DNA from 3 places in the Paenibacillus sp. WLX1005 genome. Region 2 is predicted to be linked to each of the others. Evidence: predicted binding sites of a transcription regulator. Region 2 holds the regulator's gene; each other region holds the start of a gene.

Region 1 (10,989 bases), 730 kb from region 2:
GCCACTTCTGCCACTTGTGTGTCTACTTCGTCCTGCTGACCATTGGCTGCTGCCAGCTCCAGAATCGCTTGTGAAAAGCCATTCAGTCGCTCGGTCATCTCACGGTACCGCGTAATCTGCTGTTGCAGCTCCTCCTGACTATGTTCGCCAAAGAGGAGCGTCGTACACGCCGCACCGATATTGCGATGTCGTTCATAGAAGGTGCGACCTTGCTCCGTTACCGTCAGTAGCACCGTACGACGATCTTCCGGCAATCGTCGACGAATCGCGAGTTGCCGTTTCTCCAGCTTGTCACTTACCGCTGTAATCGCCCCGGACGTAAAATCCAGCTCCTCCGCCAGATCGCCAAGCCGCTGCTCACCATCTTCAATAATCTTGTGCAAAATAAACATTCCCGGTAGCGTAATGCCATCAATCGTAATCCGATCACGCTCCTTCACAAACTTGCGTACCATTTTGCGGAAATACCAATCCGCCTCCGCCAGCAATTCAAAATCCGATTGTGTCATGACGAGATATCCTCCTATATATTGATCGCTAACGAACATCCGTAGTAGATGGAGTAGAGCCTGATTGGAGATTGTACAAGTACAGCAATAACAAAGTGGATACCATTCAACAATAATTAAATGAACGTTAAACAAATGAATATTAAAATAATGAGTCATGAAGGATTGAACACAGTGTATGATCAATTATTCCGGGTTGTAAAGTAGGCTTTAAGTGAAGACAGTACCTTGTACCGTACTCATAAAAATAATCTATACATCGATCCAACCGTATACCGCCTACCTTCGCGCACTTAGTACAGCACCAAAATAAACACATAACAAACATCCTATCAAATATTTTGATTCAAGTGTTTGCGCCCTCCAAACACGAGGTTCAATGAAAAAGTGATTTTTGCGAGAGCAAAATATCTTACTGCTCAAGTGTTTGCGCCCTCCAAACACGGGGTTCAATAAAAAGTGATTTTTGCGCAAGCAAAATATCTTACTGCTCAAGTGTTTGCGCCCTCCAAACACAGGGTTCAATAAAAAGTGATTTTTGCGCAAGCAAAATATCCTACCTAATACCAGTGTTTGCGCTCGCAATCCTACAATCATGACTTCTATAGAAGAAACGTGACTCGCCATGCTGACTTCTCAGTATCCTATTCACAAATACAACACCTCTCATCGCAAAATGATTGTTTTCATCCTCATCATTTCAAGACAAGCTTCTGAATCCGCTCCCAAATGGCGGTACATTAACAAATCTGCAATTGCAACATTCGCACCGATATGACATCAAGAAATCAAAAAGATTGTTGCAAGCTTTTTCAATTATGAACTTTCTTAAAATGAGGTAAATTTCATTTGCTTTTTTAGATCGAAAGCAGTAAAGTTTTATACTTGAGTGTCCAAAAATGTTATCGTTCCGACTACGTTTCTTGTTTTGGAAATGATAGACAAAACGGTGGAAGGAACAAACCATATATAGTATGTCAAGCAGTTTATTTTTTTGACGACATACCGGCAGTCACAACGATGCATATGTGCTGAATAGTTCTTGTTTTTAAAGGGAAAAGTGCTGCAAATCATCACGTGAGCACTTACGTTTCGTGCTTTCGTACGCTATTGACAACACAATATATAGGGTATACACTCAAAAACATCTCCCATATATTGATGAACGGATGTTTTAGGGGACAATATATGGGTAATGCTTTGTAAGAGCGGCTGACACAGTGGGGAATCAGCAATTCAGCGGGTTGTTACCGGTGATGAGGAAGCTGAGCTGTACAGCACACCTATACTACATATTGAGTTGAAAAGGAGATGTCATCCCATGCTGATTGCGTACGATTCCAAGACGGGCAATGTACGGCGGTTTATCGGAAAATTGAAACATGCATCAGTGCAGGCGGTACAGATTGAAGAAGCGCTGCAACTGAATGAACCTTTTGTATTGGTCACCTACACGACTGGCTTCGGTCAGATTCCGGAACGGGTGACTCATTTTCTGGAAAGAAACCATAACCGTATGCTCGGCGTAGCAGCGAGCGGCAATCGCAACTGGGGTGACAACTTTGGCAAAAGCGCTGATCTGATCTCAGCACTTTACAACGTTCCCATCGTATACAAATTTGAACTGTCCGGCACGACAGGAGATGCACAACGATTCGTACAGGAGGTAGAAAAAATTGCGGCATATTGAATTGAACAACCTATTGATGCAACGCGACGATAACGGTTTTTTCCGTTTGGATAAAGATAAAGAAGCGGTTCTGGAATATATGAAGGAAGTTGACGAGAAGAGCATGAGCTTCGCGGACACAACGTCCAAAGTACGCTACATGATCGACAACGACTATTATGAGGATATGTACCTCCACTATGGTGCACAAGATGTAGAAGAGGTGTACGAGATTACACACAGCTACAACTTCCAATTTCCTTCCTATATGGCAGCCTCCAAATTCTACAAAGACTATGCGGTAAAAACGAACGATCGCGCACAATATCTGGAGCATTATGCAGATCGTGTCGCTGTAGTCGCTCTGCATCTCGGTCGCGGTAACGCTGACAACGCCAAGACGCTGGCACGTTCTATGATGGAGCAGCGTCTGCAACCGGCAACCCCGACATTCCTGAATGCTGGGAAAAGCCGTCGCGGTGAGATGGTATCGTGCTTCCTGCTGGAAATGGACGATTCCCTCAATTCGATCAACTATGTACTGAATACATGCATGCAGCTGTCCAAAATCGGCGGCGGTGTAGCGGTCAACCTCTCCAAGCTGCGCGGACGCGGTGAGCCGATCAAAGGCGTGGAAGGTGCAGCCAAAGGCATCATGCCAGTACTGAAGCTGATGGAAGATGCGTTCTCCTATGCCGATCAAATGGGTCAACGTAAAGGCTCCGGTGCTGCATACTACAACATCTTCGGCTGGGATATCCTAGAGTTCCTCGATAGCAAAAAGATCAACGCCGACGAGCGTACGCGTCTGAAAACACTGTCGATCGGACTGATCGTGCCTAACCGTTTCTACAAACTGGCGGCGGACAACGAACTGCTGCACGTATTCGCTCCATATAGCGTATACAAAGCATACGGCAAACATCTGGACGACATGAACATCGACGAGATGTACGATACACTGCTGGCAGATGATCGTGTGAAAAAGAAAGTCATCATGAGCGCACGCGACATGCTGACTAAGATTGCAAGTATCCAGCTGGAATCCGGCTATCCTTATATTATGAACAAAAGTAACGCCAACAAATTCCACGCGCTGAACAGTATCGGTTCGGTGAAAATGTCCAACCTGTGCACCGAGATTTTCCAATTGCAGGAGACAACCGAAATTAAAGATTATGGCGTAGACGACATCATCCGCCGCGATATTAGCTGTAACCTCGGTTCCCTGAATATCGTTAACGTGATGGAGCTAGGCAAAATCCGCGAATCCGTACACGAAGGCATCATGGGTCTGACCGCTGTCAGCGATATGACCAACATTGCGAATGCACCGGGCGTAGCCAAAGCAAACCGTGAGATGCGTTCCGTCGGTCTTGGCGTCATGAACCTGCATGGCTATCTGGCGAAGAACAAAATCGCTTATGAAAGTGACGAAGCCAAAGATTTCGTTCGTACATTCTTCATGATGATGAACTTCTACTCGCTGGAGAAAAGTATGGAGATCGCGCGCGAAGCCGGTCAAACGTTCATGGACTTCGAGAAATCCGACTATGCTAGCGGCGTCTACTTCGACCGTTACCTGTCTACTGACTACCGTCCAACGACAGCACGCGTACAACAATTGTTCGGTAGCATGACCATCCCTACACCAGCTGACTGGCAAAACCTGAAAGCTGATGTAATGAAACACGGTCTGTACCATGCGTACCGTCTGGCAATTGCGCCGACCGCAAGCATTTCGTACATCCAAAATGCGACTTCCAGCGTAATGCCAATCGTTGAACAAATTGAGACTCGTACGTATGCGAACTCGACAACGTACTACCCAATGCCGTATATGCAGCAAGATAACTTCTTCTATTACAAATCCGCGTATCAGATGGATCAGTTCAAAGTACTGGATCTGATTGCGGAAGTTCAGCAGCATGTGGATCAAGGTATTTCGACCGTTCTGCACGTAAGCAGTGACGTAACGACACGCCAGCTGGCACGTTACTACCTGTATGCCGCGCAAAAAGGTCTGAAATCTCTGTACTACACACGTACGAAGCGTCTGACTGTAGAAGAGTGCATTAGCTGCTCGATCTAATCTATGAATGAGTAATTCGCCGGTAGGATAGGCAACAAGATACCCATATCATACCGACAGAAAGTGTGCATACTATGATACAAGGTATTTTTGAAACGCATATTAATGTAAGTGATGTACAAGCGTCCGCCCGGTTTTATGAACAACTGCCAGGCGTTACTCTTTTGCATAATGATACGCAGCGCAAAAGCCGTTTTTACTGGATCGGTCAGCCGGGGACTTCCATGTTGGGCATCCGTGAAAACTATCCGTCTCCGCTCGTACAGCGCCAGCATTTTGCGTTTACCACGGATGTGGAGACATTGTATACCGCTGCGGATGAGCTTGCTCAATTGGGCATTGCTGCTCAGAATTTTTACGGTGAATCGGTGCAGGATGCCGGTGAACTGATTGTTTTTCCATTTATGCCTGCGGTTTCGATCTATTTTGCCGATCCTGATGGTCACTCTCTTGAACTTCTTGCTATGCTGCCGCATCCGGCACGACCGGAGCAGCCGCTAATGACATGGGATGAGTGGAACCAACGGCAAGCTCAACAATGAGCAAGGAACGAAGGTTTGGATAGGTCAATGGCTGAATCCATATCATGATTGCATTTCAATACAGCTTGCATTAGATGCACCTCACGGGCATTCACGCTCAAGGCTTCTTTTGCAGGCTGTCCTTATGCTGCGCGCAATATGTTACGCGTCAGTCGCCTACATTATTGTTCGTCATTCGCTGTGCTGTATCCGGCAGTTGTGCATTCGTACATAACGGTTCACCGTCCGATTCGGGCAGACACGATATGACATTTACGCTTATAGATGATATGAAATGAATAAATTCAAGCAAGACTGTATGGAGATATTGTACAGGATATATCGCTGGATCTTGTGAGCCAGCCTATTACGAAAGGGGCATACAACCGATGAGTGAGCCAATCAAAGCGGTAAACTGGAACCGTCCAGACGACGATTTTACAATGATGTTCTGGAACCAGAATATTATGCAGTTCTGGACGGATGACGAGATTCCATTATCCGACGACAAAATGTCTTGGATTCAGCTGACCGACGCCGAGCGCGAAACGTACATGAAAGTACTGGGCGGTCTGACCCTGCTGGATACGATTCAAGGCGGCATCGGCATGCCGCAAATTCTGGAGCATGTAGACGGTCTGCAGCGCAAAGCCGTACTTGGCTTTATGGCGATGATGGAGCAAATCCATGCCAAATCGTACAGCAGTATCTTCACAACGCTGTCCTCGACCGAAGAGATCGACAACATCTTCAAATGGGTCGAAGAGCATCCGCGCCTGCAACGCAAAGCGGAAACGATCCGTCAGTACTACACCAATATCAACTCACCCAAAGAGCTGTTCTTGGCGATGTCTGCATCGGTTCTGTTAGAGAGCTATCTGTTCTACAGCGGCTTCTTCTACCCGCTCTATCTGGCAGGTCAAGGCAAAATGACATGCAGCGGCGAGATCATTGACCTGATCCTGCGCGACGAAAGTATCCACGGCGTATACGTGGGCGTACTGGCGCAAGAGATCTACAACGATCTGGACGAAGACGAGCAAAAAGATGCATACGAGACGCTAGAAGGTCTGTTCCGTTATCTGCATGAGAACGAAGAAGGCTACACGGCGGAAGTATACGACACGCTTGGTCTGACCGAAGAAGTGAATGTATTCCTGCGCTACAATGCGAACAAAGCGTTCATGAACTTGGGCTTTGACCCATTGTTCCCGGACGAAGAAGTCAATCCAATCGTGTTCAACGGTATCAGTACCCACACGAAGCAGCATGACTTTTTCTCCAAAAAAGGCAATGGCTATGTGCGCGCGATCAACGTAGAGCGCCTGACTGATGAAGACTTCAAATTCGATTTCTAAGCCAGTCAAACAGAAACAATCACGTTCCAACCTAAACAAAACATCAACGCCAGCCGATAAATATAAAGCCGGTTACAAAGACAAGGCGTAGAGATGTATAGAGAGATAAAATAGAGATATACAAAGGTTTGTATTGCAAAAGGGGATTTAGAGAAGGCTGCTTTGCCACGCAGGGGTGCGATGGCAAAGCAGCCTTCTTACGTATGTACTGTTTGCATGAATAATTACTGCTACGATGGAATTCAACCGACTCAACTATTGGTTGAGTTAAAGGATTCAACGGATAGGCGATGTTCAGTTAACTCTGTTTTACATATGATTAAGTGGAAGTGCAGGCATGGCATTTTACAAACTTAACTGATGAAAGGATGATTACGATGGAAATGTTTGAATCACGCAAAGATCATATACTTTCAGAGCAATTGCTACGCCTGCGTAAACAGCATCACATGACTCAGGAAATGCTGGCAGAACGTTTAGGTGTTACTTTTCAAGCAGTTAGCAAATGGGAGAATGGGAATAGTTACCCAGATATTATGTTGCTACCGCATATTGCTGATGTGTTTGGCGTTACACTGGATGAATTGTTTGGACGCTGCTCTACTGAATCAGTCTTGATAGCCGATGTAGAGAATACTGTATATCAAGAGCAAGAATCGACATTTAAACAAGACATACCTTTTCAGGCATCATATGACGTCCATGATCATAGGAATGCAGCAAATGTAGACTGGCCAGATGACCAACTATTACGCATCGTCATGTATCGCGGTCAGCAATTGCTAGATGAGCAGCATGTCAAAAATAGCGAAGTTATTGTGCATTACCGAGGAGAGCCTCTAAATGTATATAGTCATTTATCGATCCAATGCGGAGATGTACTAGGTAGCGTAGATGCGGGTACACATTTACAATGCAAAGATATTCACGGTAATGCTTCAGCTGGCAGTGATTTGTATGCGGATGACGTATTTGGAAATGTGCAAGGCGGGCGCGATGTGCAATGTAAAGATGTTACTGGAAGCGTCATTGCAGGTCGCGACCTAGTTTCAAGAAAAGAATAAAATCTGAGGAAAAAGGAGAACGATATGCAATCATTCAACTGCGCTGAACAGATTGACCAGCTGCTGCAATCCAGTCTGCTCACTATCATGCTGTTTAAAACGAAACATTGCAGCGTTTGTGAAGCGGTACAACCGCAGTTGGTTACGCATTTGCAGCAATATCCGCATATCGGCAGTGGATATCTGTATATGGAAGATGCACCGGAATTGGCTTCGGCGTATATGATTTTCACTTCGCCGGTCGTATTGCTGTTTTACGAGGGCAAGGAAGTGTATCGTGCAGCTCGGTTTATCCGTTTTGCCGAGTTGGATCAACAGCTGCAACGGTACAGTTCGTTGTTGGATAGCTAATGAATGTGCTGGAGACAAGGTGGATGTATTCGATCACTACGATCTGTTGGTACAGTAGTAGGTCTAACGATTATGGGATCTAAAGCATCCGCTCCATAATCACATACGCTTTGTCGCCTTTTTGAAAAGTTTCCGCTGTAGGACGCAATCCGAACGTTTCGTAAAAGGCGGCTTTTTCCGTGCGTGCATTGCAATACAGCCGTGATATACCTAGACGCTCCGATTCCTGCACGACAAAGGCAAGCAACTGACTGCCATAGCCGCGCCCCTGACATTCGGTTCGAGTAGCAAATTTGCGAAATTGAGCTTCGTTGCCATTTACAAATAGCGAAATGACGGACACCGGATGATCATTGGACTCCTCTGTAAATAAACCATAATGGGTGCCATCTGCATCATCTGCCAGCTTCACATAATCCAGCTCACGATCCGGCCACATCACCTCATGACGCAGCTGCCACACCTGTTCTATGGGTACAATCTGAATGTGAGTCGAATGAGAATTGGAACGGTTATACATGAAAAAACTCCTTCGTTTGCACAGAATATATTGAGTGTACAATGCACTGTCGTCTCATTCAACATCCATTTCATGGTAAAAATAGATTGACATATCAAATCAACTGTACTAATAATAGTAATACAGTTAGTACAGTGAAAGGAGGCAGAGTATGTTTGAACTGGATATACGCAGCCGCAAGCCCATTTACGAACAACTGATGGACAAAATCAAAGAGCTGATCGTATACGGCGTACTCAAGCCGGATGAGCAATTGCCATCCGTGCGTTCACTGTCCACCCAGCTTACGGTGAATCCGAACACGATTCAGAAGGCGTACCGGGAGCTGGAGCGGGAAGGCTACATTTATTCACAAGCCGGGAAAGGCAGCTTTGTCTCGCCGGTTCAGCATCAGCCCAATGCGTCACAGATGGAAGAGATGAGGGGGAAACTGTTAAAACTGTTTGCTGAAGCGATCTATCTTGGTTTTACACAGGAGGATATGGAGAAGCTGTATCGGCAGGCGATGGAAGAACAGAGGAGGGAGCAGGATGATTGAGATCAGCGGACTTCATAAGAGATTTGAGGAAGAAGCAGCGGTGCAGGATATTAGCTTGACCGTACATAAAGGTTCGATTTTTGGTCTACTTGGCTCCAACGGTGCAGGCAAGACGACATTATTGAAAATGCTGGCAGGCATTTATCGCCCAGATCGCGGTAGCATTACACTGGATGGTCAGCCGGTGTATGAGCATCCGGCAAGTAAACAGCGCATGATCTTTTTAGCGGATCAGCCATACTTTTTTGCGCAAACAAGCATTACGCAGATGGCAACATTTTACCGCTCAACCTATACCAGTTGGAGCGAGGAACGGTTTCAGCAATTGGCACCGGCATTTGCCAGCATCAGCCCCAAACGGAAATTGCATCGTATGTCCAAAGGCATGCAGCGGCAAGCATCGTTATGGCTCGCTCTTAGCTGTAAGCCAGATGTATTGATTCTGGATGAACCGATTGACGGACTTGATCCGGTGATGCGCCGACAGGTGAAGAATCTTCTGTTCCAAGAGGTCGCCGAACGAGGGCTGACCGTTGTCATCTCATCGCATAATCTGCGCGAGATTGAGGATATGTGCGATCATGTCGGCATTATGCACGAAGGACGTCTATTGCTGGAAAAAGAACTGGATGACCTCAAATCCGATACACACAAAATCCAAGTTGCTTTCCGCGATGAGCGTCATCAACAGGCGATTAGCGGATTGCTGGACATTGTCCATCGCGAGCAGCGCGGAAGTGTAGGCACGTATATTATCAAAGGCACGGTGGAGCGGATTACCGAAGTGGTGCAGGTGTACCAGCCGTATGTGTTTGATGTACTGCCGATGACGCTGGAGGAGATCTTTATTTATGAAATGGGGGATGCCGGTTATGACGCACACATCATACTTCTTTAATCGGGGCATCTGGTGGTATGCTTTCAGACAAACAGGCTGGTTGGCAGCATTGTACTGGGTTGCGCTTATTATGGTCTTGCCATTCCGTTTGATTAATAAAGAAAACAATATTAATACAATCAATGCAGGGGTCTCTACAGTCAATCATTTATATGAATATGATATATCTGGCGATTGGCAAACTGCTGTTTTGATCGTATTCCCATGTTTAATTGCAGTATTTTTGACGCGTTATATGCAGCATCGTAAGTCTAATGACCTCTTCCATAGCTTGCCTGTAAAACGGCACCATTTGCTTTCGGTTCATCTGATCGTGGGAATGATTATGCTAAGTGTTCCCGTCTGGTTGACGGGATTGATTTTATGGCTGATGCGTTTTAGTCTCAAACACATATATTTTGGAAATGTACAGATCATTGAATGGATAGTTTCTACCAATGTAATCATGCTACTTCTTTTTTCTTTTACTATGTTAATCGGTATTTGCGTTGGACAGTCGATTTTGCAGCTTATTGTAACCGGAGGACTGTTGTATTTACCTTCTGTTTTGTCCAATTTGTTTGATCTTCATTTCAAAATGTTTTTGTATGGTTATGTGGGAAATAATATATTTCACGATAGCCCGGCATTTTGGTCGCCTATATACCGAATTAGCAATCTGAATTATTGGGCATTGGAAGCGCGCGAAGGCTGGATGTATGTATTGTGGTCGATTCTGTTTGTTTTATTAAGCTACTGGTTATATCGTATGCGACCAGCAGAAAGTGCTAGCGTTTCTATCGTATTCCGGTATTTCAATCCGCTCTTCCAATTTGGCATGACACTGACGATTTCTTTAATGATTGGTATTCTTTGTAAAAGCCTGATTGTATCTAAACCAGTGATTGTAATTGGGGGATACATAATCGGAGCTATTATTGGTAGTATAGTTGCTGATATGATTATTCGAAGAACTTGGCAAATAGCAGATAAATATATGCTTAAGCAATTAAGTATATACGGAGTACTGACATTACTTGTATTATTTTTTTCGGTATCAAGTTTAAATGGTTTCGCATCCAGAGTACCGGAAGAAAACAATATTCAGAGTGTATTTGTAGGAAGCGATTTGCAAATGGATCTATATTCATTTGAACGGGCAACAAATGGAACGAATATCTCTCAGCAGTTAAATTCAAATGTATTTTCCAATGATCATTCTTATATTGAAGCAGTTATTGACCTACATCGTATTCTTGAACAAATGCGACCTAACGAGAATGTAAGTGAACAGGATATATATCACTTAGGTAATGATCAACAGTATATTCAGATTGCATATCAACTGAAAGATGGAGATTTATTGACTCGCAAATACTCATTCTCATTTGATGAATACAAAGCCTATATTTTACCTGTAATTAATCAATTTTCGTATAAAAGAAGTTATTACTCACTAGATGAATTAGAATCTTATTCTGAGAATATAC
Region 2 (10,989 bases):
GAACCATCATCACGAAGGCAGGAAGTTACATAGTATTTGCGGTCGTGGCGGAATTGGCAGACGCGCACGGTTCAGGTCCGTGTGGGCTTACCCCCGTGGAGGTTCGAGTCCTCTCGACCGCATACCTATTATACGCACGACCCGTAATTGCTCCGGCAATTGCGGGTCTTTTTTGTATGTCCATTTATATGCTGATGTATGAAAAGAACGTTCAAGGTTGTTTTTGTGCATTTCAGCCGTATGTATCTTATGGCGAACGATTCGCATGGTACACTAAACGAGAGTCGCTTGTACGATAAAAGCTCTCTGGATCGCTGAAATAAAAAAGGTTCTTATGCTACTTCTTGTAAGTCAACTACACATGAGGCATAGAACAGATACGACCGTTCTTATTTCTACCTAGAATGTCAGTGAAGCATACGTATACTATCCAGATAGATGGGAGTTCTGAAAATGTACCGAATAGCCATTTGCGACGATTCTGAGCAGCAACGCGATCATGTACAGCATATGCTGACCGCCTTATCCGTGCGGACGGATATTGAATTTGAAATTACGGTTTTTCATAGCGGGGATGCACTGTTGGCACATTATGAACAGCAGCTTCCTTCCTTTCACGCATGGATTCTGGATGTAGAGATGCCGGGGCGCAGCGGGATTGAGACAGCGCGGCAGCTGCGAGCATGGAATCATCGGGATGAGCAGATTATTTTCCTAACGGCGTATCCGCAATATATGGTGGATAGCTTTGATGTGATTACGTTTCATTATTTGATCAAGCCGGTGCAGCAGGAACGGTTCGATGAAGTGCTATTGTCGCTGCATCGCCACTGGCAAGCACAAGAGCACAAATGGCTGGTGGTCAAGTCCGGTTATGATGAGATCGTGATCCGACATGAAGAACTGATTGCGATTGAAGCGGTCAAAAGTTTAACACTCAAAAATCGACTGCGCTTCATTACGACGACCGATGTGCATGAAAGTCGCGGCATTCTGGCGACATATGCGACTTCGCTGCGTGAGCATCACTTTTTGCAAATTCATCGTTCAGCGATTATAAATATGCGGCATGCACGTAAATTTGCTGGAAATGAAGTATACATGTCGAACGGCTTGCAGCTGCCCATCGGTCGCTCTCGGGTGAAGGAAGTGAAGGATGCATGTACCCGATTCATGATTATGGAGCTGGACTGAAATGGAGGTGTGATGGATGTATATCTATTATTTGTTATTGATTCTGTTGTTTGGCTTGCCTACTGCATGGCTGACACGCCTGTATTTTGATGTAGTGATTGGAAGCAACCATCGTCGACCGCACACCTATCTCTATGTGATCGCTTTTATCCTGCTGTACTTGGTTTATTATCTGATCAATCTACCTACCACATGGTCTTCGCTCATTGCGGTCTTGATGATTCTGTCCATGTCCTTGTCTTACCGTGCGCCTGTAGGGACATTGTTATTGTTTACCTTTGTTTATCTGGTATTGCAGACGATTGTGAATGCGCTGGGAGTGGAGATATTTTTCGATCTCTTCTCGTATTCTGTCGAGACACCATACGAGGTCATCCGTAGCAATTATGTCGGTTCATTCAAACTCATTGTATTCTCATTCTTAGTCATGTTAATGCTAGTACAACTCATTCGTTTACTGGCACATCGCCGCAATTACCCACTGCCACAACGATACTATTTGCTATTTTTGATCATCCCTTTATTATCTGTATGGCAGATCAACATGCAGTATATGTACAGCATTCGCAATGGATATTATGTTGTATCCGTGTTGGGATTGCTTTTTTTAAATGTATTTATCGTGTACCTATTCAATACGCTGATGGAACGGTTTCGGCTAATTGGACAGAATAGCGACTTACAGCGACAAATGGATTATCAGGATGCCAATTATGAGAAAACCGTTCATGCGTTTAAGGATATCAAGCGCATCATTCACGATACGAATCAGCATATGCTCTATATCGAAGAATGTGTACGCCGTCAAGAACCACAAGCAGCGCTGGAGCATATCCGCATTACACTAGGCAAAGTTGAAGAAACGTATCACCGCGTCAATACGGGCAATCTAGTCATTGATGCACTGGTCAGCAACACACTCAGCATTGCCAAATCCAACGGAGTCCGCACCGATACCCGGTTGCGATTGCATACGCCGGAGCTGCACATCGAGCGATATGATCTGTGTATTGTACTTGGCAATTTGCTCGATAATGCGATAGAAGCAAGCAAACAGGTGCGTCTTGCGGAAGATCGTCATCTGTCGATCAAGATTCATTCCAGCGAATCGGCGTTGTACATCCATATTGCCAATCATACCGATCGTCAGATTGAGGATTGGGATAGTAGTAAGCGCCAAGATGGATATCACGGTCTGGGCTTGACGAATATTTCGCGAATTTGCGAGAAGTATGGCGGTCATATGACGATGGAGTTTCACAATAAGCAGGTGGATCATATGGTTGTACTGCCTTTTTATGATGTCTGATCATAACGATGCAATAGAGTTGTATCCTTATATTCATGTACGTTCATATTGCTACCCAAATGTGTCGTTCAGGGGTGCTGATGGTCGTTTCAGCCCATCTTCTACTCTACTGTCCGCTTTGCAGTTATGCTGAGGATGTGTTCAAGAGAAACCATCATACTTCATAACGAAAAGGGGAATACCAATGAAACGTTCTACTCAGCGCATCATGAGTTCCGTCCTGCTCAGCGGTCTGCTACTGACTACCGTAACACCTGCGGGAGCAGCGACATCCACGGCTTCCACTACTACGGCGGCGCAGACGGCAGTATCTACCACAGCTACTAGCACTAACAAAGCAGCACAGCCTTCCGCAGCATTACAAGCTCGTGCACAGAAGCTAGCAAACAGCATGCTGGAGCAATATGGGATGAGCGGAATGCAATATGCGATTATGGATCATGGTCAGATTGTATTATCCGGCAGTGCGGGCGTAAATGACCGCAAAAGCAAACAGAAAATCACGAGCACCGACATGTTCGGTATCGGCTCCACTAGCAAAATGTATGTGACTGCTGCTACGATGCTACTAGCAGACGAAGGCAAAATCGATATCGACAAGCCACTGATCCAATACCTGCCGAACTTCAGTATGGCGGATGAGCGTTATCGCCAAATTACACCACGTATGCTGATGGATCATTCATCCGGCTTTTATGGCAGTCATTATGGCAACAGTATCATGTTCAACGACAACAATACGATCAACTATGATAGCCTACTGGACAATATGAAAACGGAAAAGCTAAAAGCCAATCCAGGTGCATTCTCCGTCTATTCCAATGATAGCTTCCAGATGCTAGAGAAGCTGGTCGAGCAAGTCGGCGGGATGCCGTACAGCCAGTTTGTCCGCGAGAAATTTAGCGAGCCGCTCAATCTACAATCGACCGCAACTCCGTTGGATGCATTTGACCGCAAAAAATTGGTAAAAACGTACAGTTCACCGGACAGTGTGAATGCCTTACCAGTGGAAAATACGAATATGCTCGGCACCGGTGGATTGTATGCCAGCGCTGAAGACATTGTTCGTTTTGCCGAAGTATTGACTGGTCAACGTACGGATATTCTGTCCAAAGAAGCGACCGACGAGATGGCAAAACCACAATATCGCAACGGCATCTGGGTGCCGGAAACGTCTAATATTTTCAACTATGGGCTTGGCTGGGATGCGATGAATCTCTCTCCATTTGACCGGTATGGTCTGAAAGCAATGACCAAAGGCGGCGATACGATTCTGTATCACTCTTCCCTCGTTACGATTCCGGGCGAGCGATTGAGTATGGCAGTCACTTCGGCTGGTGGTTCGTCGATATTTGATCAGGCGTATGCCACTACTGTGATGCTGGATCTGTTACAAGAAAAAGGCAGCATCAAAAAAATCCTGCCTGATCAACAGATCGACAAGCCTGCTAGTACGGTAGCAATGCCTGCGGAAATGAAGCAATACGCTGGTCTATATGCCGTAACTGGTGAAACATTCAACGTCGCATTCAGCAATAACAAACTGCATGTTGCCGCACAAATGTCTGGGCTTGTGCCAGAACAGGATTATATCTACGCTGGCAAAGGCAAATTCCGCAGCGAAGACGGCTCGGCTACCGTGAGCTTTGAGAAGCAAACCAATGGATTGACGTATATGAAGCTGGATGGCTATCTCAATCTGCCAAACCTCAGCCAATCGCATATGGTCATGTATATCGGACAAAAGCTACCTGTGCAAAAACTCGACAAATCGGTTCAACAAGCATGGGCGAAACGCGATGGCAAAACGTATTACAATGTCGATGAATTGATTCAATCGGTCTTTTACAGCGCTCCGTCGGTATTGACCAAAACGATCACGCTCGATAACAGCAAAAGCTATGCGATGGCAACCAAAATCGTGGACAGCAATCACAGTGTGAATACTTTGCAAATTCCAGTGATGAACGGTCGCGATACCTTTGATCTTGAATTCTACACCAAGCAAAAGAAAGAGTACGTCAAATCGACCACACAATCGTACATTAACGAGGACAACATCGATACACTGCCAGACAAGGCTTCTTCCGTTGTAACGCTGCCAGCTGATCATGTAGCTACATGGTTCAATATTGGCAAAGACACTGCTGGCAAAAAGCTTAGTGTCGATATCCCAACCAAAGGCGGATTCGTTGTATACACAGCGGACGGACAATTGTATTACTCGTCCATCAATAGTGGCAACAAACAAGTAACCTTGCCGGAAGGCGGCAAAATCGTATTAGGTGCCTCCGCCAATGCCGTTTTCAAATTACAGATCAAACAATAACGTTTATACGGTTGTATATGTCCTCAAATCGTATGCAACTCTCTATTGCACTACAATCATAAATCAACAAAAAGCATCATAAAAAAAGCATCATAAAAAAGCATCACTGCACGAATTCTCACATGAGATTCGTGACAGCGATGCTTTTTTGTTGCTATTGTCCTGATGAATGATACAATGATCAGTCCCGTTCGATATCTTCCATATCTCGACGTGTTTCGGATGCCGAAGAATTCGATTCGTGCTTGCGGATCGGCTTCTTGTCGCTCTTTGGTTCATCGCTCAGCAAGCCTTGCAATTCTTTCATAAACATGTTGATGTCCTTGAACTGGCGGTATACCGAGGCAAAGCGCACGTATGCTACTTCATCGACCGGATACAGCTGTTCCATCACCAGTTCGCCGACAGCGCGACTTTCCACTTCTGCGAGCGCAGTAGCGTACAGACTCTTCTCGACTTCGGATACGATTGCATCCAGCTGATCTACCGATACGGGACGCTTCTCGCAGGCGCGGATCAGACCGCGCAGCAGCTTGTCTCGACTGAACTCTTCACGGCTGCCGTCTTTTTTGATCACGATCAGAGGGGTCACTTCCACCATCTCAAACGTGGTAAACCGGCGGCTACAGCTTTCGCATTCCCGTCTCCGACGAATCGACTTGTTGTCGTTTGCCGGGCGGGAATCCAGCACCTTGGTGCCATTGTGACCACAGTAGGGGCATTTCACCGCTGTGTCACCTTCCTTTCATCACAAATGCTTCTTTGGCTTGTTGGATTGCGTGTCATGATACTTGTACAGTTTTGTGTTGGTTTGTGGATGCCTGTTGTGGGCTGCGTATGCTGCATCTATCGTTCGTCTGCTGCATTGATTTTGGGAACACTGATCCAATGAGGATCGTCAAATCTCATACTCTGACTTAGAACTCATCATACAGCTTTGTATATTGCTTATAATAATATAATACACGCTGGACGTAATGTCTCGTTTCGCCGTAAGGAATATCTTTGGCATCTTCCAGCGTACCGTCCCATTTGCCGGATTTGATCCAGCTTTTGACGTTGCCGGGTCCGGCATTATACGCGGCGATGACCGCGATCTTGTTACCGCCGAACTGCTGCATCAGGTTGTTGATATACCATGTGCCTAGCTCGATATTCGGATCCACATCATGCTTGACTGAATCCAGTGTCACATCGCTCAGATGTGCCTTTTCCATCGCCCATTTGGCAGTGTCAGGCATGAGCTGCATCAGACCGAGCGCTCCCTTCTTCGATTCCATACTAGGCTGGTAATTCGTTTCAACCCGAATGATTGACGCGATCAGAAAGGGATCGACCTGATACGCCGCAGCATGGGCACGAATCTCATCCTTATATTGAATTGGATATACCAGTCCCATCCAGCGTGTGTTGAACAGCACCAGCAATAATACGATGACGAACAAGGGCAGCAGTACACGCTTGCGGATCAGCATAGTTTTGAGCTTGCTCATCATAATGCCTTGCCATTCCAGAACTGTTGTAGCTGCGCCTCTGTCTGCTGCCAAGTACCGCTGTTGTCAATCACGATATCAGCAAGCTGCTTTTTCTGTTCAATATCCATCTGTGCCGCCAGTCGCAGCGCCGCTTGTTCTGCATCCAGCGTATCCCGCTGCATCAATCGCTGTAGCTGCACCTCTCGCGGTACGTAGACGACCATAATGTCTTCAAATGTATATGCACCCTTGGATTCATACAGTAGCGGGATATCCGCGATTACTAGACGCTGCGGATTCTGTGCTTCCAGTTGTGCAACCCGACTGTAAATTAACTCCCGAATCGCTGGATGGGTAATGCCTTCCAATGCTTGCCGTTCCTCAGGATGTGCGAAAATATGTGCACCCAGACGTTTGCGATCCAGCGTCCCGTCAGCCAGTAACATCTCTGCGCCAAAACGCTGACTCACCTGCTGAAGCACTGGATGTCCGGGCATCATCACTTCGCGCGCGATCTGATCCGCATCGACTAGCGCCGCCCCTTGCTGTACGAGCCATGACGCCACCGAGCTTTTGCCAGTGGCGATTCCTCCGGTTAACCCTATATTCATGGCTTCACCTCAACTATTCACACGTGTCGGCAACGGCTGGCATACTGGGCAATAATGCGTGCCTCTGCCACCAACAACGGTTTTCTCAATCAATGTTCCACATTCATGACAAGGTTGCGCCTTGCGTCCGTAGATCCGCAGACTGTGCTGGAACATCCCCATTTCGCCCTGTCCGTTCACATACGATTTGATCGAAGAGCCGCCTGCGGCAACCGCATCGTTCAATGTCGATACAATCGCTTCATGCAGTCGGATCAGCTGCTCCTCGTTCAGGTTACCCGCAATACTTTCCGGGTGGATACCGGCGCGGAACAGTGCTTCATCGACATAGATATTGCCGATTCCGACAACATACGCCTGATTGAGCAGCACCGGCTTGATCATCGTTTTACGTTTGCCCATAATCTGGATAAACTGCTCAGTGGTAAAGTCCGGGTCAAGCGGCTCTTTGCCCAGCTGCATGAGTGGCTTGGACTCCATATCCTCACCCGTTTTGAACAGGTGCATCGTTCCGAATTGGCGTACATCCTTGTAACGCAGCTCTGTTCCATCAGTAAAATGGAAAATGACATGCGTATGCTTTTCCACAGGTTCGTCCTGAGGATAGACACCGTAACGCCCTTCCATCCGCAAATGGGAAACCATAACTAGTCCATCCATAATGATACGCAAAAATTTACCACGACGTTCTACAGTCTCAATCGTATGTCCCTGCAATTCCAATGCAAATTGCTGCGGATCATCCGGTCGCTGGACAATACGCGGCAGGGAGACGGTTACCCGTTCAATCTGTTTGCCGGGGATCAGTGTGTTTAGTGTGCGTCTGACAGTTTCTACTTCCGGCAATTCCGGCATAAGTGTTCACCTTTCCTTTATCACTATAGTTATGACGATCCTGTACATGCGAATCATCTTATTTGGCTTCGTACCAGTTAGCGCCATAGCTAACGTCTGCTTTGAGCGGTACGCTTAGCTTGAGCGCATCCTTCATCACCTGTGGCACCAGTGTTTTCATTTGCTCCAATTCATCGGCTGGCACTTCGAATACCAATTCATCATGCACCTGTAGCAGCATCCGGCTGTTCAGCCCTTGCTCGGTCAAGGCACGATCCATATGCACCATCGCCAGCTTGATAATATCGGCAGCAGTTCCTTGAATCGGTGTATTCATCGCAGTACGCTCAGCAAAGGAGCGCAGATTGAAGTTAGATGACCGAATCTCTGGCAAGTAGCGACGACGTTCCAGCATCGTTTTGACGTAGCCGTTCTTCTTCGCTTCGCCGACAATATCGTCCATATACTGGCGGACACCGCCAAATACGTCAAAGTATTGATTGATAAATTCACTTGCTTCTTTGCGCGTAATTCCCAGATTTTGCGACAATCCATAATCGCTAATGCCGTATACGATTCCGAAGTTGACCGCCTTCGCAGAACGGCGCATATTGCCGTCCACTTCATCCTCGCTCACGCCGAATACGTCCATCGCGGTCTTCGTATGAATATCCATATCGTGGACAAACGCATCTTTCAACCCCGGATCATTCGAAATGTCTGCCAGTACACGCAGCTCAATCTGCGAATAATCGGCTGCCAGAATAGACCATCCCTGCTGCGAAGGCACGAATACTTTGCGCAGCTTGCGTCCTTCTTCGAGGCGGATCGGGATATTTTGCAAATTTGGATATTGGCTGGACAGTCGTCCGGTTGCTGTAATCGTCTGGCGGAAGTACGTATGCACTTTGCCGGATTTGGGATGAATCTCCTTCAGCAGACCTTCCACATACGTCGATTGCAGCTTCGCAATCTGACGGTAGATCAAGATGTACTGCACAATATCGTGATACGGCGCCAGTTCCTCCAATACATCTGCACTGGTGGAATAGCCAGTTTTGGTTTTCTTTTTCACAGGCAGACCGAGACGATCAAATAGAATCTCGCCCAGTTGCTTCGGCGAATTCAAGTTGAACTCGGTGCCTGCCATTTCGTAAATTTGCGATACGAGCTGGCTAATCTTCTGCTCAAATTCCTTACCTAGCGCACGCAGCTCGTCTGTATTCACAGCAACGCCCTGCTTTTCCATATCCGCGAGAATACGGGATAACGGCATCTCTAGATCGTTGAACAGCGGAGTCATCTCGTTCTGCTCTAGCTGTTCACGCTGCAAAGGCACAAGCTGACGAATCGTATGCGCTTTGAGTGCCATATGATGACTCAGCACATCCTGCTCTGGCACTTTGTACTTGGCACCTTTGCCGAATACATGCTCATCGTCCGCGAGCAGCGGCAGACCGTATTTGCCCGCCAGTGCGCTCAGACTTTGACCAGATTCGGTCGGATCGAGCAGATAGGCAGCAATCTGAATATCGAACGATGCTCCGGCAAATGCGATATCGTCCCAGTACAGCACCAGATCGGCGCGATGCAGATCGTGACCATTTTTGGAAATGGAGCTATCGGCAAGCCATGTGCGAATTGCAGCAGCAGCTTCACTTTTCAATGTGTCTGGGGTCAGGAAGTAATAATTGTCCGGCGTAGCAAATAAAATGCCGACTAGCTCCGCATGATGCGGATTGTCGCCATGACTCTCGACATGCACAACGTCTACTGTATCCAACACCTGCTCCAGTTCAGCGGTGTTATTCTCGTCGATGATAACGACATGTAATTCCGGTGCCTGAATCACTTCCATACTGTCCAGATCGAGATCATCCAGCGTAGCATCCGGGTGAGCAGCGACATCATTCAGATTCAGACGTTGCAGAATCGATTTGAATTCCAGCTTTTGCAGAGCGGACACGGCGGTTGCTGCCTGAATACCGTTGTATTGCATACTATCCCAACCTGCTTCAAACGGCACTTCACGGAAAATAGTCGCCAGCTCCTTGCTCAGACGCGCATCGTCCGCATGAGTTTCGACTTTTTCCTTCATTTTGCCTTTTAGCTGATCGGTATTGTTCAGTACTTCTTCAACGGTACCAAACTGGTGTAGCAGCTTGAGCGCGGTCTTCTCACCGACACCAGGGATACCAGGAATATTATCGGACGCATCGCCCATCAGACCTTTTAGATCGATAATCTGGGCAGGGGTCAAGCCGTAGCGCTCCTGCACTTCAGCAGGACCATATGGCTCAATTTCGCTGACGCCTTTGCGAGTTAAAGCAATCTTCACATGCTCTGATGCAAGCTGTAGCATATCCTTATCACCGCTAATGATCAGCACATTGCAGCCTTTTTGCTCAGCTTGAAGAGACAATGTGCCGATAATATCGTCGGCTTCGTAGCCTTCCAGCTGATAATGGGAAATGCCGAACGCAGTCAGCAAATCTTTGAGCAACGGGAACTGCTCGGATAGCTCTGGCGGTGTCTTTTGGCGTCCGCCTTTGTAGTCTTCATAGCTGCTATGACGAAAAGTAATCTTGCCCGCGTCAAAGGCGACCATCACATGGGTCGGCTGCTCTTCTTCCAATAAGCGCAACAGCATATTTGTAAATCCATACACCGCATTCGTGTGCATACCGGATGAAGTCGTCATCGGCTGCTGCATCGCGAAAAAGGCGCGGTAAATGATACTATTTCCATCTATTAACATGAATTTTTCCATAGTTCCTCCTGTAGTCGACACGTACACCGGGATGGTATTCCATGACTGAAAAGTCGTCACCAATCTCTCTCTTCTATGATACCACAAGGGCTTCCGTTCCAAAACAAAAGCACCGGAAACTTGTCCGGTGCTTGCGGAAGAAACAGGCTGTTATGCAGTTCATTCATCATGAGTCTCTAACTATTCAGATCGGGACGCTTGCCGGTGACGAGGTACACGACGCTCTCGGCGATATTGGTTGCATGGTCGGCGATACGCTCAATGTATCGTCCAGTCAGATTCAGCAGCATGACCTGCGGACCATCTGCTCCGTTATCCTTCATATGCTCATGCAGTTCGCGGATCATACCGCTATACAGATGATCCACCTGATCATCATCGACGCCGACTTTGTGCGCCAGATCGGTATTTTCATCCAGATACGAGCGAATCGAATCCTGCGTCATCTGGACAACAATGTCCGCCAT
Region 3 (10,989 bases), 1.3 Mb from region 2:
AGGAGCAGGCAGATGTGCCATCTGGACCTTCACTGAAACGGCGCAGCGGCATCCGCAGCGATGAACACGTCATCCCGCATCGTCAGCATCAACACTGGCTCATACTGATTGGCAAAGGCAATAATGGCGGCGATGGACTAGTGGCGGCACGTTATTTACAAGATGCGGGAATCAAGGTCACACTGCTGTATGCAACCGAGCCGTCAGAGCTTGGCGGTGATGCTGCATTACAGCGGGATGCGGCGCAGCACTCTGGTATTCCTCATATCGTCTGGAATGACAGCTGGAATCTGCCATCTGATGGACAAGGTGACGATGAACAGCATGCTAACAATGCCCAATCTTCTTCTGCTGAATCGGCATCACCGCAGACTCAGTGGCAACCTTACACCGGGATTATCGACTGTCTGCTTGGCACTGGCAGCAAGGGCGAACCACGCGAACCGTACGCATCAATCATCCGTTCTGCCAATCACAGTGGCAAGGATATCATCGCCGCCGACATTCCGAGCGGCTTGAACGCCGATACGGGCGAAGTGGCGGAGCATTGTATTCAGGCAAAAGTAACGGTCTGTCTCGCTTTTCTAAAACAAGGCTTAACCCAGTATCCGGGTGCAGGCAATGCGGGCGATGTAATCGTACGCGCCATCGGCATTCCACGTAGCGTCGCACACAATGCCAACATGCAAACACATCTCATTACAGACGATACACTGCGTCAAGTATTGAAAATAGATACCGAACGTACTCGCACTGTAGATGGTCACAAAGGCACGTACGGTCACGTTATGATCGTAGGTGGCAGTCTCAATATGAGTGGTGCAGGCTTGATGGCATCGCGCTCAGCGCTGCGTATTGGGAGCGGATTGGTCACATGGCTACTGCCAGAGCAGCTAATGAAGCATATGGTCGGTCATGTGCCAGAGCTGATGATGGCGCCAGTATCATCACACCCGGACGGACAATGGACTGCTGATACGGTAGCTACTATTTTGGAACAGGCAGACAAAGCCGATGTGCTGGCAATCGGTCCCGGTCTGGGACGATTTGATGGGGATGGAGATTGGCTTCGTCAGTTATGGGAGCAGAGCGAACAGCCGCTTGTCATCGACGCCGACGGTCTGAATATTCTCGCAGAAGCGGATGGGCTGACCCAATGGTGCCGTCGCCAAGCACCTACTATTCTTACACCTCATCCTGGTGAAATGTCTCGTCTGGCAGGCATACCGACCAAAGAAGTCCAGCGCGATCGCATCGGTCTAGCACGCCAATTTGCGCAGGAGCATGGTGTCACGCTTGTACTCAAGGGCGCACGTACAGTGATTGCTTCGCCAGATGGTCGTGTATTCGTTAACACCACCGGGCATCCTGGTATGGCAACAGGTGGCTCTGGTGACGTCTTGACGGGCGTGATCTCCGGTCTGCTTGCACAGGGGCTGGATGGCATTCAGGCAGCGGCATTTGGCGTTCATCTGCACGGACATGCTGGCGATATCGCTGCCCTGTCACGCCCCGGCAATCCGGCTTCCTTGCTGGCAGGCGATATCATCGAGCATTTGTAATGTACAGTATAGGATACTGACCATATCGTATACTGCAAGGATCAACAGGGAATGCTATCGATATTCGGATATGAATCTAATTCGAAAATAAACCTGAAAAGCGGCTACCCTTCACATGCAGAGGGCAGCCGCTTTTCAGGTTATTGCAATGTTGGAGCATAGCTGGAGCATATAAATCATCTTTTGGAGTAGATGAATGATCCACATATATTTCCACCAGCATCATATTGATGCCGGGTACAACAGTGATTAAATTTTGAATGTATTGACCGAATCTTGCAAATGTTCAGCCAATTGTGCCAGTGTTTGTGAGGAGGTGGCAGTTTGTTCGCACGCCGAAGCTACTTCTTCGCTAGCGGCGGCAATTTCATTGACCGAATTGACCACTTCGGACGATTGCGCACTCTGTTCTTCACTGGCAGCGGCGATACCGTTAATTTTCAGTGACGAGTCATTAATGCGACCCATAATATCGTTAAATGCTTCACTCGTATTCACCGAATGCTCGGTGTTCAGCTCGGCAGAGTTCAAACTTTGCTGCATATTTTTCTGCATGGAGCGGATAATGCCGGTAATTTCCTTAGTCGCAGTTCCGCTGCGTTCTGCCAGTTTGCGTACTTCGTCGGCAACAACAGCAAAGCCTTGACCTTGCTCACCAGCGCGTGCTGCTTCGATCGCAGCATTCAGCGCCAGCAGATTCGTCTGATTGGCGATATCGTCGATGACTTCGATAATGTCACCGATCTGATTGGAATCCAGCTCCAGCTTGCGCATTTGGGCACTCATCAGCTGCATACCATCAGCAGACTGGTTGACCAGCGCACTGCCTTTGCGCGCTTTTTCTACGGTACGGTCGGCAATTTCGGCGGCTTCTTCGGCACTGTGTGCTACGTCATCAATAGCGGTCGACATATCGCGGAACAGCTGGGCAATGGAGTGGGCAGATTGGGATTGGTTCGCACTATTGCTGGCAATCTCTTGTGTGCTGGCAGAGATTTGCTCAGAGGTAGCGGCTACATTCTGTGCAGAATCGATAATGCTGGATACCAGCTTGTTAAGACGAGTGGACATATCATTCGCAGCGGCAGCCAGCTGACCGATCTCATCGCGTCCGGTCAATGGGGAGCGCTGACGCAGATCACCCGCAGCTACATCTTTGAGCAGCGCAGCAATTTGCTTGAGCGGACGACTGATCATGCGGGCGATTACAGTACCGAGTATGATTGAGAAGGCAAAGCCAACCACAATCCAGATCATCGTCCACAGACGAGAGTTGTTAAATATCGTATTGGCAGACTGATTGGCAGTACTTGCCTGCTGCACATTCAATTCGTTCAATTTGGCAATGCTGGCGTACATATCTGTGCCGGCAGGGACAACACTTTCTTTGACAAAGTTTTGGAAGGCGGTAGCGGAAGACGTTTGTGCCAGTTGGATCGCTTGATTGTAGACTTGCTGATACGTCGTCCAAAGTTGTTCAAAATTTTGCAGCTCGGTTTGTTCTTCGTTCGACAGCGGAGTACTGCGATAGCCTGTAATGCCTGCATTGACTTCTTCGATCAGACCGGGCACTGTATCCAGTACCGTTTGTTTATCCTGCGCGGTGGAGCTAAGGGCGATATCGCGCGAAGCGACACGCATTTTTTGCAAAGCAAGTTCGGCGTCGGACAGATGCTGCATGGAAACCAGATTATTGTTATACAGGTTATCTACGCTACCTTTGATCCGATCCAGATTGATCATGCTATACAGACCAACAGCGGCAACGATGAGGGATACCAGAATAAAAGCAGTGATCAACTTGGTAAACGTCTTGAAATTACCGGCAATTCGCATAATATTCACTCCATTTGGTGTAGTGTCATGCTTGGCTGAAGCTATGTAATTCACAAAATCAAATTACAAGATGCCAGATGCGTGTGCGTAACGTTCAGGCTATAGATGAGGGAGAAATGGACGGCTCAAGCAGTAACCGTCAAGCGAGAGGAGTAGAGCTGGAAATAAACATTTACATATTACTATTTCGTCACTTTATTCAAAAAAATAATATTAAATCCATAATTTTGAAAAAATATTATATGTATCCTGTATTGATGTGCAGGTAAATTGATATGGAATATAACAAAAAGGCAGCCTCCGTAGAGACTGCCCATTCGTACTTGCCATAAGTCGTGAATCGTAATACACGACCTATGACTTGTCTATAAGATTAGAAGCTTATGGTGTTACAGGTCTTCTTTGATCTCTTGCTTCACTTCTTTGACTGCGTTGTCTTCTGCCGGAATCTCACGCTTGCTGGACAAGAACCAGCCCGCAGCAGCGATGGCAACCAGAACAACGTAGAAGCTGAATTTCCAGATTTTATTTTCAGGGAAGTGTTCCGAAATGACTGCCAGTGATGGGTGAGCCAGCGTAATCACCGCGAGCTTCACACCGACCCAGCCGACGATAACGAATGCGGCGATCTCCAGACCCGGACGTTCCTGCAACAGCTTCACGAAGAACGAAGCGGCGAAACGCATGATGATCAGACCGATCAAACCACCCAAGAAGATAACGATAAACTGACCGCCATCCAAACCGCCGATTGGCGGCAAACCACTTGCAGGCAATGCCACAGCCAGCGCGACCGCTGCCAGAATGGAGTCAACCGCAAACGCGATATCGGCAACTTCCACTTTGAAGACCGTCATCCAGAAACCGGATTGCTTCTTCGGATTGGCAGCTGGCCCTTTGTCGTCAGCCGCTTCATCCGTCTTCGGCTTGGCGAATACATGCCGGACGATATGGTTGATGGAAATGTACAACAGATAAAGGGCACCAATCGCCTGCACCTGCCATACGTCAACGAGGAACGAGATAATAAACAGGGAAGCAAAGCGGAACACGAATGCCCCGAACAAACCGTAGAACAATGCCTTTTTGCGTTGCTCATCTGGTAAGTGCTTAACCATAATCGCCAGCACGAGCGCGTTATCGGCAGCGAGCAAACCCTCCAGCGCGACCAGTACGAGCAGTACCCAGCCATACTCTAACAATAATGCTGCATCCATAAGACTCCTCCTAAAAATAAATTGTTGTTAACGGCCACTAGCAGCCTCTATATAAAAAGAGACCTTTACCACAAAGGTAAAGGTCTCCCAAAAGATAGCGAGTCTTCACCAATTTTGTGGTAAAGGTCTCGCTAACAATGAAGTTCAGGTTTCTGATCCATTGCCAAGCAAAGCCGGGGTTATTCACCCGTAATGACGACGTTGCCTGTACAGCTACTCCCCTTTAACAGGAATAGGTTTATGAAATTAGTGTACGGTTTGAAGTGTTACTGATTATATATAACACCGGATTGTCGTGATTGAAGCAGCTTATTGACTACTTTGATCAAATCATATGCAATTTAATCGCATAAGTCAATATTTTGTGCAATAAAATTTTGAAAAAGTAGAAAATATTGCTTGTGATTATCTTTTTATTAAGTGGCGTGTCGACCGATTGATATCACAATCGTACCGGATGATTCCACAGAATAACGTGCCGCTGATCTATACTCTGCTGCACATCGATCACTCGCTGATTGCTACTGCCACGGTAAGGCAGTGACACATCGCGTAGCGATTTCTCGAATCTTCCATCAATCAATACGTCGCATAGAGAGAGAAGTTTCAAATATTTTGGGGACTGTTGCAAAAAGATTTCTTCCCATGTAAATCCGCTATAGATCCAGATCGACAGTTGTGGCAATTGAGCGCGAACCTTCTCTACAAATCCCGCCACCTCACCCGCGGAAAAAAATGGATCACCACCTGCAATAGTCAACCCATCTAGCAGGGGATTGCGCGCCATGCCGTCGATCAATTCCTGTTGCAACGAAGCGGTAAAAGGTTCCCCGGCGGTAAATGACCATGTATGCGGACTGAAGCAGCCCGGACAGGCATGACGACAACCGCTAATAAATACGACTGCTCGCATACCGTGTCCTTCATTAATCGACTCTGGAATATACCCGCAAATGTGCATACACATCAGCGATGCTTGAGCCGGTCGCGAACTTCCGCCTGTTTGGCAGGATTGAAGCGCGTCTGATAATCGCCCGTCAAATAACCGGTTACCCGGCGCAGACGGGCGATGTGCACTTGCTGCTCCGATTCACCGCAGGATGGGCAATGGGAGCCGATGATCCCTTCATACCCACAGGCAGTGCAGCGATCTACCGGATGATTAATGCTAAAATAACTGATCTGCTGTGACAGCGCATATTGCACAATTCGCGCCAGCGCTGCATGATTTTGCCGGGCGTTGCCATCCAGCTCGATATATGAGATAGCACCAGCATTGCACAGCTCATGAAACGGAGCTTCCAGCCGGATTTTGTCAGCAGCTTGAATATTGTGGTAGACCGGAATATGAAACGAGTTGGTGTAATATTCCCGATCAGTCACTCCTGCGATGCTGCCATACCGTTCACGGTCGATAGCGACGAATTTGCCGGATAATCCTTCTGCTGGTGTTGCCATCAGCGAGAAGTTCAGATTGTGCTGCTCACTCAGTTGATCGCACACATTGCGCATATGACGAATAACTTGTAGCGCTTTGGCATGGATGTGATCATCTGCGCCATGATGCACACCATACAGAGCATACATACATTCCGCTAGTCCGATAAAGCCGATAGATAGCGTACCATGCTTGAGCAATTCGCCGACCATATCATCCGGGGCGAGTTCATTGCCGCCTTCCCAGACGCCTTCTCGCATCATAAAGTCAGATGCTTTGGCAGGTTGTACCGCTTGAATGCGGAATCGATGCAACAGCCCTTCCGCCGCCAATTGCATACATTCATCCAGCGCCTGGTAAAAGCCTTGTTCATCCGCCTGATCTTGATCCATCATCCCGTAATCTAGCCCCAACTTCACCAGATTGATCGTATTAAAGGATAAATTGCCTTTACCGGATAGATGATTCCGTCCAAATCGGTCAGCCACGACGCGGGTGCGGCAGCCCATAGTGGCAAACTCCGTATCAGGATCGCCTTCTATGAGATATTCGCAGTTCAGCGGCGCATCCAGATTGGCAAAGTTCGGATACAATCGGCGCGACGTGCAATCGATCGCTTTTAGAAATAGATCATAATTAGGATCACCAGGCTGCTGGTTCACACCCTGCTTACATTTGAAGATTTGGATCGGGAAAATAGGCGTCTCGCCATTGCCCAGCCCACGTACTGTCGCCGCCAGCAGGCTTTCCACGACCAGTCGACCTTCCGGTGACGTACATGTCCCATAGTTGATACTTGTAAATGGAATCTGTCCACCGCCTCGACTCGACATCGTATTCAGATTGTGAACGAGACTCTCTGCCGCCTGAAACGTCTCATTGCGCGTCTCTTCCATGGCATATCGGTACGCCAGCGGATAGCTTAGCGCCAATTCACTGTCATTCATATGTGTGCAGGCGATCATCTGCTCCATCTCGGCAACCGAATGCTCATCTCCAACGGAACATGTGGTTGTTGGCTGTTCGTTGTGCTCGGTATGTAGCGATGCCGTGGAAGTGACTGGATGCAGATCGGCATTACGTGCGGCGATCCATTCACCGAGATAACGCAGCCCTTTGCGCAGATGCTTGCGGAATGAGCGGGTAACGTACGGTGCCAGATCGTAATCGAGCTTGTTAGCAGCGACTCCGCCGTATTGCGAATTTTGCTGACATTGGAAAATAATCGCCACCTGTGCCATCGCTGTCATGATCGAATTGGGCGTACGCAGACTGCCGTTGCCACTGCTGAAGCCTTCGCGCAGCAACCGTTCAAACGGGATGAAAATACAGTTAGTCGTACCAAGCGCATAATGATCCAGATCATGAATATAGATCCGGTTCTGCTTGACCGCTTCGGCGATAGGGGGAGGCAGAATACGCTCTTTGGTGTAATATTTGGAATATTCGCTGCCGAGACGGCTCATTTTGCCGGAAAAGCTGTCTCCATTCAAATTGGCATTCTCGCGTGTGGATTCATGCTCACCATACATAATATGCTCGCCCATCTCCATAATAGGGTGCTGCTTATGCTCTGACGGTGTGATGCTAAAGGGAAGAGAATTCTCGTCCGAATGGTCTGGATTTAACAGATGTGCAGGGTTCATCATCGACCGATGAATAGTCATAGGTGTAGATCATCCTTTCCGTGTATCAAATGGAGTGCGTTTGTAGTCAGCTCATTCCGACGAATGCTGGCATACAGACGGTATACATACTAAAAAAACGACGGTACACTTGCGTTACAGGTCGTTTAAAGAGTGCTACAGTACAATAAAAAATCGTTAACTGTATTCTATATGTAGGTGTGTTGTCTATGATATGACACAATATATTGACAAAAAAGTAAAAATGGGCGTGTCTCATTATGTTGCATGAACGTAAGGACGAGCAGCGTATCGCCTGGTAGCAGGGTTGGATTTTGGGTAAAACAGGAATAGAATACAATCACATGCGGGAATAGAGGAGGAGTTCAAGATGGCAATTGCAGAAGTGACCGTGATTCCGGTCGGTACAGGTAGTACGAGCTTGAGTTCATATGTGGCGCAGATGCAACGGGTATTGGATCAGCAGCAGGGCATTCAGATTCAACTGACACCGATGAGTACCATTATCGAAGGCGATATTGCAGATGTATTCAAAGCGATTCAGGCGCTACATGAAAGTCCCTTTGAACAAGGCGCGGGTAGAGTGTCTACAGCGGTCAAAATCGATGATCGGCGCGATCATCCAACTTCGGCACAGTACAAAATCGATTCTGTACGCAGTAAATTGGAACATTCTGGTCATTCTTGAGCAAAAAAAGGCATAAAATCAGAAAATTAATAACTTTTTTAGGTTGAGTTCATAAAGTTTTAAGATAAAGTGGCTATAGTTAACGCATACCCCTTTTGAATATATAAACAGATTGAACGCCATGGACTGCGACCGTGGCGTTCTTTTTTGCCCAATATTATAAAGGAAGATACCTAAAATGATAAAATTAATGTTTCTTTAAGGTTATTATCAGGTTTTTTTAAGATGCATCCGTTATGATGTCTGTAATAACCCCTTTTGAATTACTATATTTTTAGACCTCATCAGCTGCGAATGATGGGGTCTCTTTTTTTGCATTTTTTTAGCGGGAAGTTGCGGGAGGGGAGTTTTGTGCGGACATCACTTCGGAAAGGAATAAGGGAACGTCCTCCGGTGGAGCCGCGGGAATCTACGGATTGGGTAGTTACTTGTAGATTCCCGCCCCTCCAAAGTCGTCCTTTTCCCTTATTTCTTTTCCTTCGTTATGTGCGGGTGCAAACTTTATTGCTTTTGCATCATTGTAAAAATGTACTTTTAGAGGTGGGGGAAGGCAGTTTGAAATACATAAGTATTTGGTTTGAAAGGATGGATTAAAGTGATTAGGTGGTTGCTTCCTTTTTTGTTTGGAGAGGAAGTGGTGGGAGTGTAGGGATGGAAATGGTAGGGGAGTTGAATTTGCAGGGTATTGGGGTTAGAAATTGGACGATCCCCGGTGGGACAACGTGGTGGTTGTCCTGCCGGGGATCTGGTGTTGCGTCTTATGTTTGATTTGCTTGTAATGCCATAAGCCGTTATGCAGCTTACGAGCCATATGTGAATTGCTTCATGCTCAACAATGTGTAATTGATGTAGCCGGATTTTGCGGGGGCATGTTGGGATGCCTGAGGTGCAAAATGTACTGCTTTCGTTACAGAGTCAGATTGCGTAGGTCTGCTCTCCGGTGTCATATGGCTGCTTAACTGCAGCTATCGTTAACCCGTAACCCCGTGCGCGGTGAATGTGAAATGTGTGGACGGGGACGGTTTTGGTTCGCTTGCTTTGTGTATACAAATGGAACGTACATGGAATCGTCACTGTCTGTATACGATGAATCCAAAACAACAAAAGCCCTACCTCTCTTTTGTCCTTGCGGCTCCGATGACCGCGCCAGTGTGAATCAGATACTCAAATTTCAATGGATGTTCAGAAAAGAAAGGAAATTTGAAATGATTCCGGCAGCACCCGGAAAATTGCGAAGGATAAAACCGAGGGTTAAAAACAACATTACATAGTATACACCTATACTGCATAAAAGTCAAAAATTAGCATGGCGATATTCAAATGCGAACAGTGATCGTTTTGGAGACGGTATCTACTGCTTTTCCAATATTGTGTATCCTGTAATGAATAAGATGTGTACAACATGTCCATGAATGGTGCAAAGCGGACGCGATAAACGCCAAAAAAGGACTTCCTGTGAAGGAAGTCCTTTTGGTCATCCATAGCTTCGTTTGCGAAGAGGCAAGGAGGGAGTCTGCGATGTGTTCCCTAGTTGACCTGAACTGCCGCTTCCGCGTCCGTCCGCGTGGCGGAAGGGTGTAAACGATGACGTAGGATTAATATACTTTAGTCAGTGTGATCATGCCGTTGCTGTAGGACATGTTCCAGTCGAACTGGTCAGCGAACCAGCGTACTGGTACCAGTGTGTGACCGTTACGGGAGATGATCGGTTGGTTCAAGCCTTTGCGCATGTTGTCTACTTTGTAGACTTTGGCGTTTGTGCCTTTGGTCCAGAACTCGTAGCGAGCCAGACCTGTATCCAACCATGTTGTATCTGTCATTGCATCGTAAGATACTTTCATGTTGGCGTTAGCTGCCAGGTAGCGCAATGGCACGTATGTAGTGCCCATGTATTCTACTGGCATAATAGCCATGCTTTTAGACATGCCGTTCACCATGTACATTTTGCTGCCCATTGTGAATTGGATCGCTCTTGTTTGCAGTTCCGGATTGTAGTCAGCTGTTGTGCCTTCGGCAGCAAATGCGCCAGCCGCTGGCAACATCAAGGAAAGTCCCAGTACAGGTGCAAGCAATTTTCTCATTTTCATTGTGAATTACCCCTTTGCAAATTATGTGTATTTGATTTCTTCGGCTGTGCAGAATAGCGGTATGTGCAGACATCGCCCACAGTATAGCGCTTACATCAGCTAAGAATGATACAGCTGATTTTCGATTTTTCCCCTTCATGATGCTGCGCGCTGCAACATCGGGACGATATAGTTTGTCGATACGATGCTGTCTAAGTATTGTATAAACCTATTCCTAAGTAGTTAATCAGATAGTACCAAAAAAGTTACAACTTTGTTTTTGAATATGAATATATGGTTATGGGTCCATCGAACGGAAAGCAAGTGAGCAATGCAGTGAATATGCTATCTAGCCTGTGAATATATCCAGCTATTTGGCTCATACACAGCATAATGAACATATCTACCTATTTCATTCCAAAAGAATGACAGACAACAAAAGAACAGCAGACAGCTCCCAGTAGGGAAGGCTGTCTGCTGCTTGGCGTCCAAGTATCGTTTACGGTGAGTTCCTGCTCTTCATTCGGTACATCGAT

Evidence for each region. Region 2 encodes NrdR, which represses ribonucleotide reductase genes. Its sites were predicted from a motif close to AACACNATATATNGTGTT; they were not measured.
Region 1: nrdI (class Ib ribonucleoside-diphosphate reductase assembly flavoprotein NrdI) is a predicted target of NrdR. The motif match lies at 1,625-1,642, and genes of this name have one in related genera.
Region 3: ACE3MZ_RS02070 (anaerobic ribonucleoside triphosphate reductase) is a predicted target of NrdR. The motif match lies at 7,916-7,933, and genes of this name have one in related genera.

Annotation. Positions count from the first base shown of each region.
Region 1 covers NZ_CP176756.1:1,017,129-1,028,117, forward strand. The annotation lists gene ACE3MZ_RS04470 (MarR family winged helix-turn-helix transcriptional regulator) at 1-509, opposite strand, end outside; gene nrdI (class Ib ribonucleoside-diphosphate reductase assembly flavoprotein NrdI) at 1,831-2,199, shown strand; gene nrdE (class 1b ribonucleoside-diphosphate reductase subunit alpha) at 2,186-4,270, shown strand; gene ACE3MZ_RS04485 (VOC family protein) at 4,345-4,812, shown strand; gene nrdF (class 1b ribonucleoside-diphosphate reductase subunit beta) at 5,181-6,149, shown strand; gene ACE3MZ_RS04495 (helix-turn-helix domain-containing protein) at 6,527-7,213, shown strand; gene ACE3MZ_RS04500 (thioredoxin family protein) at 7,238-7,564, shown strand; gene ACE3MZ_RS04505 (GNAT family N-acetyltransferase) at 7,644-8,084, opposite strand; gene ACE3MZ_RS04510 (GntR family transcriptional regulator) at 8,236-8,622, shown strand; gene ACE3MZ_RS04515 (ABC transporter ATP-binding protein) at 8,615-9,520, shown strand; gene ACE3MZ_RS04520 (hypothetical protein) at 9,474-10,989, shown strand, end outside.
Region 2 covers NZ_CP176756.1:1,746,342-1,757,330, reverse strand. The annotation lists tRNA gene ACE3MZ_RS07630 (tRNA-Leu) at 39-122, shown strand; gene ACE3MZ_RS07625 (LytR/AlgR family response regulator transcription factor) at 454-1,194, shown strand; gene ACE3MZ_RS07620 (GHKL domain-containing protein) at 1,211-2,503, shown strand; gene ACE3MZ_RS07615 (serine hydrolase domain-containing protein) at 2,688-4,832, shown strand; gene nrdR (transcriptional regulator NrdR) at 5,014-5,559, opposite strand; gene ACE3MZ_RS07605 (lytic transglycosylase domain-containing protein) at 5,750-6,325, opposite strand; gene coaE (dephospho-CoA kinase) at 6,325-6,918, opposite strand; gene mutM (DNA-formamidopyrimidine glycosylase) at 6,928-7,773, opposite strand; gene polA (DNA polymerase I) at 7,832-10,522, opposite strand; gene phoU (phosphate signaling complex protein PhoU) at 10,699-10,989, opposite strand, start outside.
Region 3 covers NZ_CP176756.1:489,894-500,882, forward strand. The annotation lists gene ACE3MZ_RS02050 (NAD(P)H-hydrate dehydratase) at 1-1,562, shown strand, start outside; gene ACE3MZ_RS02055 (methyl-accepting chemotaxis protein) at 1,812-3,398, opposite strand; gene ACE3MZ_RS02060 (TerC family protein) at 3,788-4,615, opposite strand; gene nrdG (anaerobic ribonucleoside-triphosphate reductase activating protein) at 5,058-5,576, opposite strand; gene ACE3MZ_RS02070 (anaerobic ribonucleoside triphosphate reductase) at 5,582-7,720, opposite strand; gene ACE3MZ_RS02075 (MTH1187 family thiamine-binding protein) at 8,070-8,387, shown strand; gene ACE3MZ_RS02080 (stalk domain-containing protein) at 9,983-10,474, opposite strand.